Regions from separate parts of the Marinobacter sp. RI1 genome, predicted to be linked through region 2. Evidence: predicted binding sites of a transcription regulator. Region 2 holds the regulator's gene; the other holds the start of a gene.
The links. The regulator FliA, encoded in region 2, starts transcription of late flagellar genes. The targets are predictions, from matches to a motif close to CTAAAGTTTNNNNNNNNNNNGCCGNTAA.
Positions count from the first base shown of each region.

Region 1: a site for FliA is predicted at 4,840-4,867, ahead of ACAM27_RS03685 (methyl-accepting chemotaxis protein). Genes of this name have one in related genera too.

Region 1 covers NZ_AP031605.1:828,614-836,046, reverse strand. The annotation lists gene ACAM27_RS03695 (MHYT domain-containing protein) at 1-2,431, shown strand, start outside; gene ACAM27_RS03690 (HD-GYP domain-containing protein) at 2,425-3,417, shown strand; gene ACAM27_RS03685 (methyl-accepting chemotaxis protein) at 3,414-4,715, opposite strand; gene ACAM27_RS03680 (methyl-accepting chemotaxis protein) at 4,896-6,419, opposite strand; gene ACAM27_RS03675 (SCO family protein) at 6,431-7,000, opposite strand; gene ACAM27_RS03670 (hypothetical protein) at 7,265-7,433, shown strand, end outside.
Region 2 covers NZ_AP031605.1:3,050,572-3,058,004, reverse strand. The annotation lists gene flhF (flagellar biosynthesis protein FlhF) at 1-1,104, shown strand, start outside; gene ACAM27_RS13830 (MinD/ParA family protein) at 1,178-1,990, shown strand; gene ACAM27_RS13825 (RNA polymerase sigma factor FliA) at 2,023-2,766, shown strand; gene cheY (chemotaxis response regulator CheY) at 2,927-3,310, shown strand; gene ACAM27_RS13815 (protein phosphatase CheZ) at 3,332-4,117, shown strand; gene ACAM27_RS13810 (chemotaxis protein CheA) at 4,136-6,259, shown strand; gene ACAM27_RS13805 (chemotaxis response regulator protein-glutamate methylesterase) at 6,293-7,433, shown strand, end outside.

The DNA.
Region 1 (7,433 bases), 1.6 Mb from region 2:
GATATTCGCACTGTCGATTGTGTTGGCGGTGATGCTAGGCACCCTGGCGCTGTGGATCAGCTTCGGACTGCGCCACAGAACGCGCCTGCGCGGGTACAAGCGCCGTTTACTCGCCGGTACCGTGATGGGGCTGGCCATCGCCGGCATGCATTACACTGCGATGGAAGCCGCCCGGTTTATCGGCCAGCCCGCCCCGGATTTTCTGCCCGGGAGCAACAGCCACACCATTCTGGCACTGACCATTGCATTCGTAACGGTAACGCTCAGCCTGCTCGCCTCCGGGGTCAACGCGGTAGCCCGTTATCGCGCCCTGATGAGACGCAGTCAGGAAACCGCCAGCGAACTGCGCACCATTGTCGATGCCGCCGTAGATGGCATTATTAAAATTTCCGATCGGGGCATTGTGCTCTCCTTTAACGAATCCGCTGAACGCATCTTCGGTTACCGCGCTGATGAAGTCGTGGGCAAGAATATCAACATGCTGATGCCCAACCCTCATCGGGACGCCCACGACGGCTATCTGAAAAACTACCTGCGTACCGGGAAACGCAAAATCATCGGTTCCGGCCGGGAAGTCTGGGCTTTGCATAAAGACGGCCACCAGATTCCGGTTCGGCTAGGCATTGGGGAATCCCGGCTGGGTGGCATCAGCACTTTCGTAGGCTTCATCACTGACATTTCCGAACGCCATCGAATGGAAACCGATCTGCGCCGGGCGAAAGAGGAAGCTGAGCAGGCTGCCGCTGCCAAAAGTGCGTTTCTGGCCAACATGAGCCATGAAATCCGCACCCCGATGAACGCCATTATCGGCTTCACAGACCTGGTACTGGACACACCGCTGGATGAAACCCAGGCACGGCATCTTGGCGTGGTGAAAACCTCGGCCCGGTCTCTGCTTAACCTGCTCAACGATATACTGGACACCGCCAAACTGGACGGTGGTCATACCGAACTCGAACTGCACGATTTTAACCTGCGCCGCCTCTGTGACCAGGTGATTGCCACGCAATCCCTGAATGCCGCGCGCAAAGGGCTGTATCTGACACTGGATTACCAGGCCGGAGAATACTACCAGGGCGATCCCTTGCGCATTCAGCAAGTGGTGCTGAATCTGTTAAGCAATGCCGTAAAATTCACCCAGACAGGCGGCGTCACCCTGAAGGTGCAGGAACCGGCTGCGCACAAGGTCGTTATCCGGGTTGAGGATACCGGCATTGGCATTTCTGCCGATCGCATCGACAGGATTTTCGAACCGTTTACCCAGGCCGATTCCAGCATGACCCGTCGCTTTGGTGGCACTGGCCTGGGCACGACCATTGCCCGACAACTGGTAGAACTGATGGGTGGCGCCATCAGCGTGACCAGCAGCCCGGGCGAGGGCTCGGTTTTCCAGGTAGAACTGCCCCTGCCTAGCGGCCTGGCCGTGGACGAGGATACGCTGGCAGACCAGGAAATCGCTCTTCCCCCTTTGCGCATTCTGGTGGCTGATGATGTGCCACAAAACCTCGAACTGCTGAGAACCCTGTTGAGTCACCGCAAACATGACGTCACCACGGTCGGAAACGGCCAGGAAGCGGTCGACCTCTACCGTAACCAGGCCTTCGATCTGATTCTGATGGATGTGCAAATGCCCGGAATAAACGGCCACGAAGCCACCCGGGCGATACGTCGACATGAAGCAGCCGCCCAGCGACGATACACGCCCGTAATTGCTCTTACCGCCAGCGTGCTGGAAGACGATCGGAGGCAGGCTTCGGAGGCAGGGATGGACGGCTTCGCCATCAAACCACTCAATCTGCCGGAACTCACTGCCGAGATGGCCAGAGTCCTGGGCATAGAGGCTTCGGCACCGAGCAATGCAGGTCATGATGTCGACGACAGTACGATAGATACCGTCACGCTCAGGCAGCTCTGGCCGGACGCCCAAAAACACCTACGGGCGGCAGGACGTCTGTTGCAAGCGCCAGAGAATCAACCCGAAGCAATCCGGCTCTGCCCCGATAACCCGACAGCCGAAGCCCACCGGGTTCGCGGCATTGCCGGCAATCTGGGTTTCCGGCGTTTAGCGGCAACGCTGGCAAACCTGGAGACCCGGCTGAAATCGGAAAAACCGGTGCCGGAGGCCCTGTGGCAGGAGCTCCAGAACGATTTTGATCGGGCACGCCAGTGGCTGACCGAACAAGCAGCGGACTCTGAAACGCGCCCCGCAAGCTGGACTGAACCGGATGCCATAGACCCGAAAACGCTGGCACAAGTGATCGAACGCCTGAGCCAGGGCGAGATTCCGGAGCGTGCTATCAAACAACTGAAGCCAGGACTGCCCAGGGAGATCGCCGATGCGATGAACGAGGCTCTCGATGACTTCGAACCGGAAAAAGCTGCCGAACTTCTGATGACCTTTCGCAACACCCTGGAGGCCTCGCAATGCTGACCGACACCAAGACCCTGTTGCTGGTGGACGACGAGCCAGCCAACCTTCAGGTGCTGCGCAACGTTCTTTCCGACCAATACCGGTTACTGTTCGCCAAAGATGGCAATCGGGCCCTGGAGCTGGCACGCAGCGAGCAACCGGATCTTGTTCTGCTGGATGTAATGATGCCTGGCCTGTCCGGTTACGAGGTGTGCAACGCACTGAAAGCCGGCCAGGACACCCGCGCTATTCCGGTCATCTTTGTCACTGCATTGTCCGATGCCGATGATGAGGCCCGGGGCTTTGAGCTGGGTGCTGTGGACTACCTCACCAAACCGGTGAATGCAGCGATTGTAAAGGCCAGAGTCAAAAATCATCTGTCCCTGGTGCGTATGGACGAGCTGATAGAGACCCGGCTGGCCGTCGTTCAGCGGCTGGGGCGAGCGGCAGAATACAAGGACAACGAAACCGGCCTGCACGTTATCCGCATGAGCCATTTCTCACGGCTGATTGCACTGGAGGCCGGGCTCGGCGAAGCCTGGTCTGACACCCTGCTCAATGCTGCCCCGATGCACGATATCGGCAAAATCGGCATTCCGGACGCCATTCTCCAGAAACCTGGCAAGCTGGAGCCGGATGAGTGGGTCATCATGCAACGCCACGCGGAAATCGGGGCGGAGATCATCGGTGAAGACGGCTCAGATCTGCTCAACATGGCGCGGGAAGTGGCCATGAATCACCACGAGAAATGGGACGGCAGCGGCTACCCGAAAGGCCTGAAAGGAACCGCCATTCCCATCTCTGCCCGGATCGTGGCCCTGGCCGATGTCTTCGACGCTCTCACCAGCGAGCGCCCTTACAAGAAAGCATGGCCGATAGAACAGGCAACGGATTTGATTCGCGAGCAAAGCGGCAAGCATTTCGACCCGGAACTGGTCGAAGCCTTCTTCCGCTGCCTCCCGGCCATACTTGACGTGCGCCAGCGTTGGCAGGAAGAGGCTGCCTAACAGCCCAGATCGCCACGCTTCAGAACTTCTTCAATCATGTCATCCAACAGGTCAATGACTTCGCCTGAGGAAGACTTGAGTGTGGCTACCAACTCCCGGGAGAGTTCAGAATAGCGATCAGAACTGATCCTCTTCTGATGAAATTCCTGGGCCGTTTTATAAAGCTCACGGCCTGCTTTATGCACTTGTGGGTGAACCACCTTAATCAGCCGGTCAGCACTGCGGAGCTGGTGCATGGGCTGAGCCTTGTCGCTGGCCAGGAAATGGCCCAGCCGGCACTGAGTGTGATCCTTCACTTCCGCCTCAGTGATCGAGTTTTCATTGAATACGGCAAAGCGGATGAGCTTGTCCACCCAGACCACATGATCACGCTTGGCACTGGCCAGCACGAGACAGGGAGTGGTTAACCGGATCTGGCTGAAGATGCGGTCGGTGTCGTCCCGAAGTGGGCGAATCGCCTGCATCAAATCCCGGAAAATACTGGCCAGAGCATCGGAATCTTCAGAGTTGGAACTGACCTGACGCGCCATATCCGCGGCCACCTGACTCTGCTCCTCGGCCGCAGCGGCAATGGAGGTTGCCTGGTCGTAGTTGATGTTCGAGGACTCCCGGGACTGATGTATCACCTCCGCCACCCGCTCCCGGCTTTCCCCCGAGGCCTGCACAGCACGTACGGAATTTCCCAACCGGGACTGGACCGATTCAGAGCCGGAGATGATCTGCGAGACAATCCCGTTGATTTCCTGCGCCGCCCCCGCACTTCGGGCAGCTAATTGCCGCACCTCGTCCGCAACCACCGCAAAGCCCCTGCCCGCCTCACCGGCACGGGCGGCCTCAATCGCCGCATTAAGGGCGAGCAGGTTTGTCTGGTCGGATATTTCATTCACGGTGTTGGTAAGCGATTCAATACTCCGGGTTTGCTCCGCCAGCGAACGCATTTCCTCGTTGGCCTGGGTCAGGGCGATATCCACCTCGGCCAGACGCGCCTCCATATCCTCCAGCGCGGAAATGGATTCCCTGGTGTACTCATTTACCCGGGAGGCTTGCTCCAGTACATCCTGGCCCAGGCCACCCACTTCCGACGCACTGGCCGACATTTCCTCAATGGCGGCGGACAACGTCTGAATATTGGCGACAAGGTTATGAATGCGGTCGTCAAACTCCAGAGCGCCCTGGCCCAGATCAGAAATATGGCGGGAGACATCCACAGCGCCATTAGCCACCGACAATTCCTCTGAACGCACTGACGACAAATACTCTGCCAGTGGCACCAGCCAGTCAGGACAACGTGTGGGCACCCCGTTATCCAGTAAAGATTGAATCTGTTGTTTTGCTCGTTTTTCAGACAGGAACATAGCTCTTACTCACGCAGATCCGGCAGTCGGAATTATTGGACTTGTTTGAATTTGATAACTGTCAATATTAACGGCATATGCGCCAGATCCTGCAGAACCCAGATCAATTTTTCTGACGGGTTTTCAGGGCAACCGGTAGCGGCTGATCAACTCGTCCACCCGGACCACGCTGTTCTCCAGCTCACCCGCCATGTTCTGCACACTGTCGGCCTCTTTGGCCACCTCAGCGTTACGGGTCGCAACCGCATGAATGTTCTCGTTGATCTGCAACGACGTGGCTGCCTGTTGCTCGCAGGCCGCCGCGATCTGGTTGTTCATACTGCTGACCGAATCAATGGCCTGTTCAATGCGGTTAATAGCCTCCGCGGCTTGCTGAATCGCCCGGTTGGATTCTGTGGAGCGCGTCTGCCCCATTTCCATGGCGGCAGTGGTGGCCTCGGACAGGTTCTTCAACTCATCCACTGTGGCACGAATTTCCTCGGTGAATTCCTGAGTGCGGCGCGACAGAGATCGAACCTCATCGGCGACCACAGCAAATCCGCGGCCATGCTCTCCTGCCCGGGCTGCCTCGATAGCCGCATTCAGCGCCAGCAGATTAGTCTGGTCGGAGATATCGTGAATCGAACCGGTAACCCGCGCGATGGATTCCACCTTGCCTGCCAACTGTTCCACCATTCGGGCACTGTCTTCCAGTGCCTTGTTGGTTGCATCCGTCATGGTTCGGGCACTAGTCATGGCCTGGCTGCCTGCGGAAGCGGAATCCGCCGCATCGCTGGCGGCTTCCGACGCCAGTTGAGCATTGTGCGCCACTTCCTGCACGCTGGCCGACATCTCGTTGGTGGCGGTGGCTACCTGATCAGCCTGCTGTTGCTGCTCATCTACAAATCGACGAGTGCTCTCGCTCGCCCGCAACAGCTGTTCGGAATTCCGACGCAGCTCCAGCGAGAACTCTCGCATTTGCCGGATCAGCTCGCAGGACTTTTCCATCATGTCGTTGAAGGATTTGGCACTGGCGTTACCGTCTGTGGCGGGCAGGCGGCCGGACAGATCATGTTCCCGGTCAAAGTCGCGGACAATGGCCATCATGCGAAATGCCTGATGTCTCTCCTGTTTCATCTGCACCGCAAAGAACACCAGAATGCCGGCCTCAAACACCACAAAGGCGGCGTGAAGGAAGGCGATACCCCAGCTACAGCCATAGTTGAAAATCATCAATGGCATTCCGCCCACCTCAGCTTCTGAAAGCTGCAAAGCGGTCAATAACAGATGGTGGGCGGCAATGGTGACGGCCGCAGCAACAACCGGCACCCAGTCCCGGTAAATGATCACCAGAGCCAGGGCCGAGAAGATGTGGAAATGCATTTCGATACGGCCCATCTGGGCCTGAATCATAATGGCCGAATACAGCATCAGGCAGGCCGCGAACAGAACCGAACTCGCCCGGGTGCCCCGCAGCAGGTAGTAGCCCGCCAGTGCCACCACACCCACCAACACCGAAGCCGCCAGTGCAAAACCATGGGTACCATAACCCCAGGGCACCCACAGCCCCACCACAGGCACATGGGCCAACAGAATAAAGAGCATCTGGCGGTCGGTTACCAGCGCCTGTTCTTTCGCCAGATCGTCAATCGCAATGCTGTTTGCCACGGCTGAAACCCTCAAAATTGCGACAGAAGCCGCTGAATGTCTTGCTCAACCCGGGCCAGATCCAGCGCCGGGGAGCTGTAAAGCAAATGGCGCCGATTATCTGCGGTGACGGCGTAAATCCGTGCACTGTGGTCGAAATCGTACTGATCACCGTTACCCACTTTCGCGGCATATTCGGCAAACCCCATCGCCAGTTCTTGCGCAGCGGCCTGAGATACGGGCCGGACGGCCTGAAAACCCTCGCCCATACTGGCCATAATCCGGTCAAGCTCCTGCTGGCTGTCTCGTTCGGGATCCAGTGTTACAAATACGAAGCGCACCGGTTCGTCGGCCATTCGGTCGTGAAGCTCCTTCAAGTTGACCAGTTGCAGCGGACAGACCGTGCCGCAATGCTGGTAGCCGAAAAACACCAGCCGAATCTCCTCGCTGCCACGCTGATACCCGGGTAACGGAGGTACTTCAATATTAGTTTTGAAGCCGTAGTAATCGCCATCACGGGTGATATGGCCCAGCAACGGTAAAGACACCAACAGACCGATCACCAACAAGATGACACCGGTAATCGCAGAACGTGTTCGCATTGAGTCATCTCCTGAGCAACGGTAAACAGGTTATCGGCTGAAGGAACCATGGGCTTATAAGGTTATTCCGAGATATTCCTTACAGGGTGATGATACGTAGCGAAGGCTCAGGGGTTCACATACATACCCGGCAGATGCGTAGATATAACCATCGTCACGACAACAAGGCGGACCGAGACCCAACTGTGAACACAGCGGGTGCGGCAACTGTCGAGTTCTGTCATGATTGGCGGCTGATTTCTGACGGATCAGGAACTGTCTCACGTGAAGCACGATTGTCATTACCATCCGGGCGACCCTGCCAAGTGGCATTGTGGCGAATGCCAGATGCACTACTGCAGCCGTTGTATGCCGGATGCCGATACCCGCCAGCGTCGGGGGCTTTGTCCCCGCTGCAGTAAAGCCATGCGTTATCTGGGCGCAGCCACCGAAG
Region 2 (7,433 bases):
ATGCAGGCCGAGCAGCATCGTCGGCTGGAAGAGGAGCTGAACCGGTCCCGCAGTCGCATTCGTGAGGTTCGGGAAAAGCGCGCAGGAAGTGGCGCCTCAGGTGGCGTGGCGTCGTCCTTGTCTTTCGAGACTGCCGATTTTCCGGCGTCACGTCCCAGTGATGAAGCGCTGGCAAAGCCGTTTGCGGGTAGCGAATCCGGCGCCGGTGGCTATGCCGATGAACTGGCCAGTATGCGTGCCGAAATCAGCTCTCTGCGTGATCTGGTCAGTGGTAAGGCTGCAACTGCCACGCCGACCGGCAACAGCGCAGTTCAGCAACGATTGGCCGAGCGCCTGCAGGAGTTCGGTTTGGGCGCGGAGCTGGCCGGCTCTCTGTCCCGTCGGCACCGGGCCGGGCGTCTGGAGGACGGCTGGAAGCAGTCACTGAAAATGCTGGCGACCGGCGTTCGTACCGGTCGCGAAGACTGGCTTGATGCCGGCGGTATCTATGCCCTGGTCGGGCCAACCGGGTCTGGCAAAACCACCACCATTGGCAAGCTGGCGGCCCGCTACGTCCTTGAGCATGGTCCGGATTCGTTGGCACTGGTGACCACCGACCGCTATCGTGTGGCCGCTCATGAGCAGCTCTTCGTGTTCGGCCGCATCCTGAATGTGCCCGTGCGTGTGGTGGATGAGAGCCATTCCCTGGATGACATTCTTGATGAGTTATCGGATCGACACCTGGTGCTGATTGACACTGCCGGCCTGACCAGTGCCGACCGCGGTTACCAGGAACAACTGGCGGAGTTGGCTCGCAGCGATCACAATATCCGTACACATCTGGTGGTCTCCGCCACCAGTCAGCCACGTATCATGAAATCCGTGTGGCATTGCTATAAGATGGCAAGCCTTGCAGGCTGCATCATGACCAAGATTGATGAGGCCCTGACCCTGGGCGAAGCGCTCGGGTTCGTTATGGAGACCAGCTTACCGGTGGCCTGGTACACCGATGGCCAGAAGATACCGGAAGATCTCCAGAGGGCGGAGGCCATTCCGTTAGTGCGCCTGGGCGTAGAACGGCTTAAGGCCGTGCAGAGCGCACAGACAGTCGCCGAAGGTGCCTGAGCCTCGTTGGCGACCAGAATAAAACACCGGCACGCGTGCCCGTACAAGAACGTAGTAAGAGACTGATAACAGTATGAGCAGACCACATCCGGTTCAGGTGATTGCGGTTTCCGGCGGCAAGGGCGGTGTCGGCAAGAGCAATGTTTCGGTCAATCTCGGTATCGCCCTGGCCCAGAAGGGGCGCCGGGTTGTCTTGCTGGACGCGGATCTCGGGCTCGCCAACATCGATGTGTTGCTCGGCATTACCGCCAATCGAAATCTTCAAGACGTACTCAGCGGCGATTGTGATCTGAAAGACGTGCTGGTGAATGGCCCTGGTGGTATCAAGATTGTACCGGCTTCCTCCGGCACCCAGCGTATGACCCAGCTCAGCGCCATGGAACATGCCGGCCTGATCAACGCTTTCAGTGAGCTGGGCGACCAGATTGACGTTCTGATTGTGGATACCGCCGCAGGTATTTCTGAATCGGTGGTCAGCTTCCTCAGGGCCTCGCAGGAACTTCTGCTGGTGGTCTGCGACGAACCTACTTCCATTACCGATGCCTACGCGTTGATCAAGCTGATGAACCGGGATTATGGCACCAACCGCTTCCGTATCTTGGCAAACCAAGTCCGCAATGAGCAGGAAGGCCGCCATCTGTTTGAAAAACTGACCCGGGTCACCGAGCGTTTTCTGGATGTGGCACTACAATATGTAGGTATCGTGCCTTACGACGAGGCCGTCAAGAAAGCCGTCCAAAGACAGAAAGCGGTATTGGATGCCTATCCGAGGGCGAAAGCCTCGCTGGCTATCCGGGCTCTGGCCGAAAAAGTGGACAGTTGGCCTTTGCCGTCCTCTCCCAGGGGGCATCTCGAATTCTTCGTGGAGCGGCTCGTCGAAGTCTGATCTGAATCCAGTCCTACAAGAAAACCGGATACATGACATTGGCGAAAAATCTGGGAATTTACCATCAGGCCGGCGCCAGGAGCCCTTCAGCCCTGATTGAAGAGCATGCGCCGCTGGTCAAGAAAATCGCCCTTCATCTCATGGCCCGGCTGCCGCCATCAGTGCAGCTGGAAGACCTTATGCAGGCCGGTATGATTGGCCTGCTGGAGGCCGCGCAGCGCTATTCTTCCGGCAAAGGTGCCACCTTTGAAACCTACGCAGGGATTCGCATCCGCGGCGCCATGGTGGATGAGATCCGCAAAGGCGACTGGGTGCCCCGCTCAGTGCATCGCAACGCCCGGCGAATCGCCAGTGCTATCAAGCAGGTGGAAGATCGTACCGGGCGCGAGGCCCAGGATGCCGAAGTAGCTGAAGAGCTTGGCATTGGTCTGGACGAGTATCATGCCTCACTCGCCGACGCTAACAGCGGTAGACTTTTTAGTCTTGATGAGCTCAATGAATCCGGCGAGCTGCCGATAGAAGAAGCAGAAGCGAGTGATAATCCGCTGGACGGTATTGCTTCAGGCGCTTTCCAGCGAAGTCTCGCAGACGCCATTGAGCAGTTGCCTGAGCGTGAAAAGCTGGTATTGAGCCTGTATTACCAGGAAGAGCTCAACCTCAAGGAAATCGGTGCGGTGCTAGGGGTCAGTGAGAGCCGGGTAAGCCAGATTCACAGCCAGGCGGCGTTGCGACTTCGCAGCCGGCTGGCCGAGTGGCGGGATGGTGACAACGACTGATCGGCCAGGTGCTGTGTTTCTCTTTCAGCAAGCTGTGTAGCTTTTGGTAAACGATGCTTTACAACGTGCGCAAACACCACACAATAAGCGCTTAAGGTAGCAGCCTGCTAGACTTCCAAAAGGCTGAATGAATTCCGGGTGTTACTGACTGGAGGTCCCATTGGACAAGAACATGAAAATTCTCATTGTGGATGACTTCTCCACAATGCGACGCATCATCAAAAACCTGCTGCGAGATCTCGGCTTCACCAATACGGATGAAGCAGACGATGGCAACACCGCGTTGCCCATGCTCCGAAGCGGCAAGTATGACTTCCTGGTGACTGACTGGAACATGCCCGGCATGTCGGGCTTTGACCTTCTGAAGGCTGTCCGTGCTGATGAAAACCTGAAGAACCTGCCGGTTCTGATGGTAACGGCAGAGGCCAAGCGGGACCAGATCGTGGCTGCGGCTCAGGCCGGGGTGAACGGGTATGTGGTCAAGCCTTTCACGGCAGCCGTGCTGAAGGAAAAGATCGAGAAAATCTTCGAACGAATCCAGTAACCAGAGGTCGGATGGCTCGCCATGAGTGATACCAAACAGAACCATCAGGGCCTTGATCCGGAGGTGGCGGAGAAGCTTCAAAAGCAGGCCTCCGACCTGGCCGAGAATGTAAACGCCGGGAATTATGCCAAGGCGATGACCCTGATCAATGAACTGAGCGAGGTTCGCGATCAGAGTCTGTATCGGGAAGTGGGGCGACTGACCCGCAGCCTCCATGAGGCAATCCGGAACTTCCAGATAGACCCGCGTAATGCCGAGCAGAAAGAAGTGCTGTCGAAGATGAGCGACGCTTCTGACCGTCTGGCCTATGTGGTTCAGATGACCAGCCAGGCGGCGAACCGCACCATGGATCTGGTTGAGGAAAGCATGCCGGTGGCTCACGCCATGCGGGATGAAGCGGTTTCCCTGCGGGATGAGTGGCAGCGTCTGCGCCGTCGTGAAATGGAGCCTGCGGAGTTTCGGGAGCTTTACGGTCGCATCGACAAGTTCTTCGCTGGCCTGACGACAGACTCCGACAGTCTGTACCAGAACCTGTCGGAAATCCTTCTGGCTCAGGATTTTCAGGATCTTACCGGTCAGGTTATCCAGAAGGTCACCGCGTTGGTGAAAGAGGTGGAAGACAACCTTCTTGGTCTGGTGGTGATGGCCAGCCACGTTGATCAACTGACCGGCACAGTGCATCAGATTGAAGAAAAAGAAGAATCGGCCGAAAAAGGGGTAGGGCCCCAGATCAAGGCCGATGAGCGGGAAGATGTAGTTTCGGGACAGGACGATGTGGACGATCTGCTGTCCAGTCTCGGATTCTGATAATAAAGAGGGTGACGCATGGCGTTAGATGCTGATGAAGAGATCCTGCAGGACTTCCTGGTAGAAGCCGGCGAGATACTCGAAAAGTTGTCGGAGCAGCTGGTGGATCTGGAGCAGCATCCCGATGACAGCGATCTGCTGAACGCCATTTTCCGTGGCTTCCATACCGTGAAAGGGGGCGCAGGCTTCCTTCAGCTGGAGGCACTGGTTAATTGCTGCCACTCTGCGGAGAACGTGTTTGATATTCTCCGGAATCACAAGCGCAAGGTAACACCGGACCTGATGGACGTGGTGCTGGAGGCGCTGGACAACGTTAATGCCATGTTCGAAGAAGTCCGCAACCGGGAAGAACCGACGCCCGCGCCGGACGAACTGATTGAAGCTCTGGATGCACTCGCCAAACCCGAGTCCGAGGATGCACCGGCGGTGGAAGCACCAACCCCGGCACAGGAGCCGTCGTCTGCGGATGTCGGACAGCAAGGGGATCAGGGCGATATCACTGACGAAGAGTTCGAGCAGCTGCTGGACGCGTTGGCGGATGAAAAATCCGATGGCCAGAAACCGGTCGGCAACGAGCAGGTGAGCACCCCGGCAGAATCCGCCGGCGGCTCAGACAGTGATGAGATTACCGACGATGAATTTGAGGCCCTGCTGGATCAACTCCACGGCAAGGGCCAGTTTGCCGGCGCGCCTGCGGAAGATGAAGCGCCCAAGGCAGATATCGACACCAGCGGTGGCTCGGAGAAATCATCCGGTGACGCCGATCTGATTTCCGACGACGAATTCGAGAACCTGCTGGACGAACTGCATGGCAAGGGTGCAGGCCCAAGCGCGGGGGCTGCCGCAGGTGAGCCCAAGCCTGCGCCGGCTCCATCAAGCAAGGCCGAACCAGCCCCGGAACCAAAGAAAGCGGAAGCCAAAGCCGAGAGCAAGGCCGCTTCCAAGCCGGCCCCTGCACCTGCCCGTGAGGCCGCACCAGCGGGCGAAACCACGGTTCGGGTTGATACCAAACGCCTGGACGACATCATGAACATGGTGGGCGAACTGGTGCTGGTGCGTAACCGCCTGCAGCGTCTGGGTTCCGAAAGCGAAGACGAACACATGCACAAGGCAGTGGCCAATCTCGATGTGGTGACCACGGATCTGCAGGCTGCCGTCATGCAAACACGGATGCAGCCGATCAAGAAAGTTTTCGGCCGTTTCCCCAGAGTGGTGCGCGACCTGGCCCGCAGTCTGAAGAAAGAAGTGAATCTGGTCATGCACGGTGAGGAAACCGACCTGGATAAAAACCTGGTTGAAGCTCTGGCCGATCCCCTGGTGCACCTGGTGAGAAATTCCGTGGATCATGGTGTCGAGGCACCGGACGTACGGGAAAAGGCCGGCAAACCTCGCGCTGGAACCGTGACTCTGTCGGCGGAGCAGGAAGGCGACCATATTCTGCTGTCCATTGTCGACGACGGCGCCGGTATGAATCCTGATGTCTTGCGCCGCAAGGCGGTCGAGAAGGGCCTGTACGATCAGGATGCGGCAGACCGCCTTACCGATAACGAATGCTTCAATCTGATTTTTGCGGCCGGTTTCTCCACCAAGGACCAGATTTCCGATGTCTCTGGTCGGGGTGTCGGCATGGACGTGGTGAAAACCAAGATCGGCCAGCTCAATGGGCAGATCAATATCATGTCCGAACAGGGTAAGGGCACCAGCATTATCATCAAGGTGCCGCTGACTCTGGCCATTATGCCAACGTTGATGATCATGCTTGGTGACCAGTCTTTCGCGCTGCCGCTGGTGAATGTGGTGGAGATTTTCCACCTGGATCTGACCAAGACCAACATTGTCGACGGCAAAGAGTGTATTGTCGTGCGGGACAAAGTGTTCCCACTGTTCCACATCAAGCGCTGGCTGGTGCACGGTGCGGCAGGTCAGGCCGAGCCGGAGAATGCGCACGTGGTGATTGTGGCCATGGGGACCAAACAGGTCGGCTTTGTCGTTGATCAGCTGATTGGCCAGGAAGAGGTGGTGATCAAACCTCTGGGCCGGGCCCTGCAGGGGACGCCAGGAATGGCCGGCGCCACCATCACCGGTGATGGCCGTATCGCCCTGATTATTGATGTGCCGAGCCTCCTGCAGCACTACGGCTGAGCAGGAATTTCCGGGATTGTGTAGGAGAAATGGATGACAGTTTCTGTCCTGGTCGTGGATGATTCGGGCTTTTTTCGCAAACGGCTGACGGAAATCCTGACGGCCTCGGGCCAGATTAAAGTGGTAGGCGCCGCCACCAACGGGCGGGAAGGTGTCGAGCTGGCAGAAAAACTGCGCCCCGATGTGATCACCATGGATTACGAGATGCCGGTGATGGACGGCATCTCTGCCGTGCGCGAGATCATGCGCAAACATCCCACCCCGGTTTTGATGTTCTCGTCCCTGACCTATGAAGGTGCCCGCGTTACCCTGGATGCCCTGGAAGCCGGGGCAGTGGATTTCCTGCCCAAGAACTTCGAGGAAATTGCCAGGGACACCAGTCAACTTCAGAAAATCCTTATCCAGCGTATTCTGGATGTGGCTGGTAGCCGCCCGGGCGCCCGATCGGCGCCTGTGGCCCCGAGGCCGGCGGCACCGGCTGCGGAACCTCGCCGTGAACCTGTCGAGCGCGCCGGTTCGCGCCTGCACCGCCCGGTAACGACGGAACCCCGTAAAGACCCTGCGAGCTCCGAGCCGGTTCGTAAACCCGCCAGAAAAACGGCCGCCAGGCACTACAGTGTGGTAGCCATCGGCACTTCCACCGGTGGCCCCGTTGCGCTGCAAAAGGTGCTAACGGCGTTACCGGCTTCGTTTCCCGCGCCTATTGTGCTGGTTCAGCACATGCCCGCCAGCTTCACTCCGGCCTTTGCCGAGCGGCTCAACAAGTTGTGTCGCATTGAGGTGCGCCAGGCCGAGGACGGCGACGTGCTTCGTCCGGGACTGGCCCTGCTGGCGCCCGGTGGCAAGCAGATGATGATTGAAAGTCGCGGCGGGCAGGCAAAAGTGCGGATTCTTCCGGGCGATGACCGCTTGAATTATAAACCCTGTGTGGATGTTACCTTCGGCTCTCTGGCCAGGAGCTTCCCAGGCAAAACCCTGGGCCTGATCCTCACTGGTATGGGTTCCGACGGCAAGGAAGGCTGCAGGATGATGAAGCAGTCCGGTTCCGTGATCTGGTCCCAGGATGAGAAATCCTCCGTCATCTATGGCATGCCGATGGCTGTGGCCAAAGCCGGACTGAGCGACGAGATTCTGGCGCTGGAGGATATTGGCGCGCGGCTGGTTGAAGGTGTGA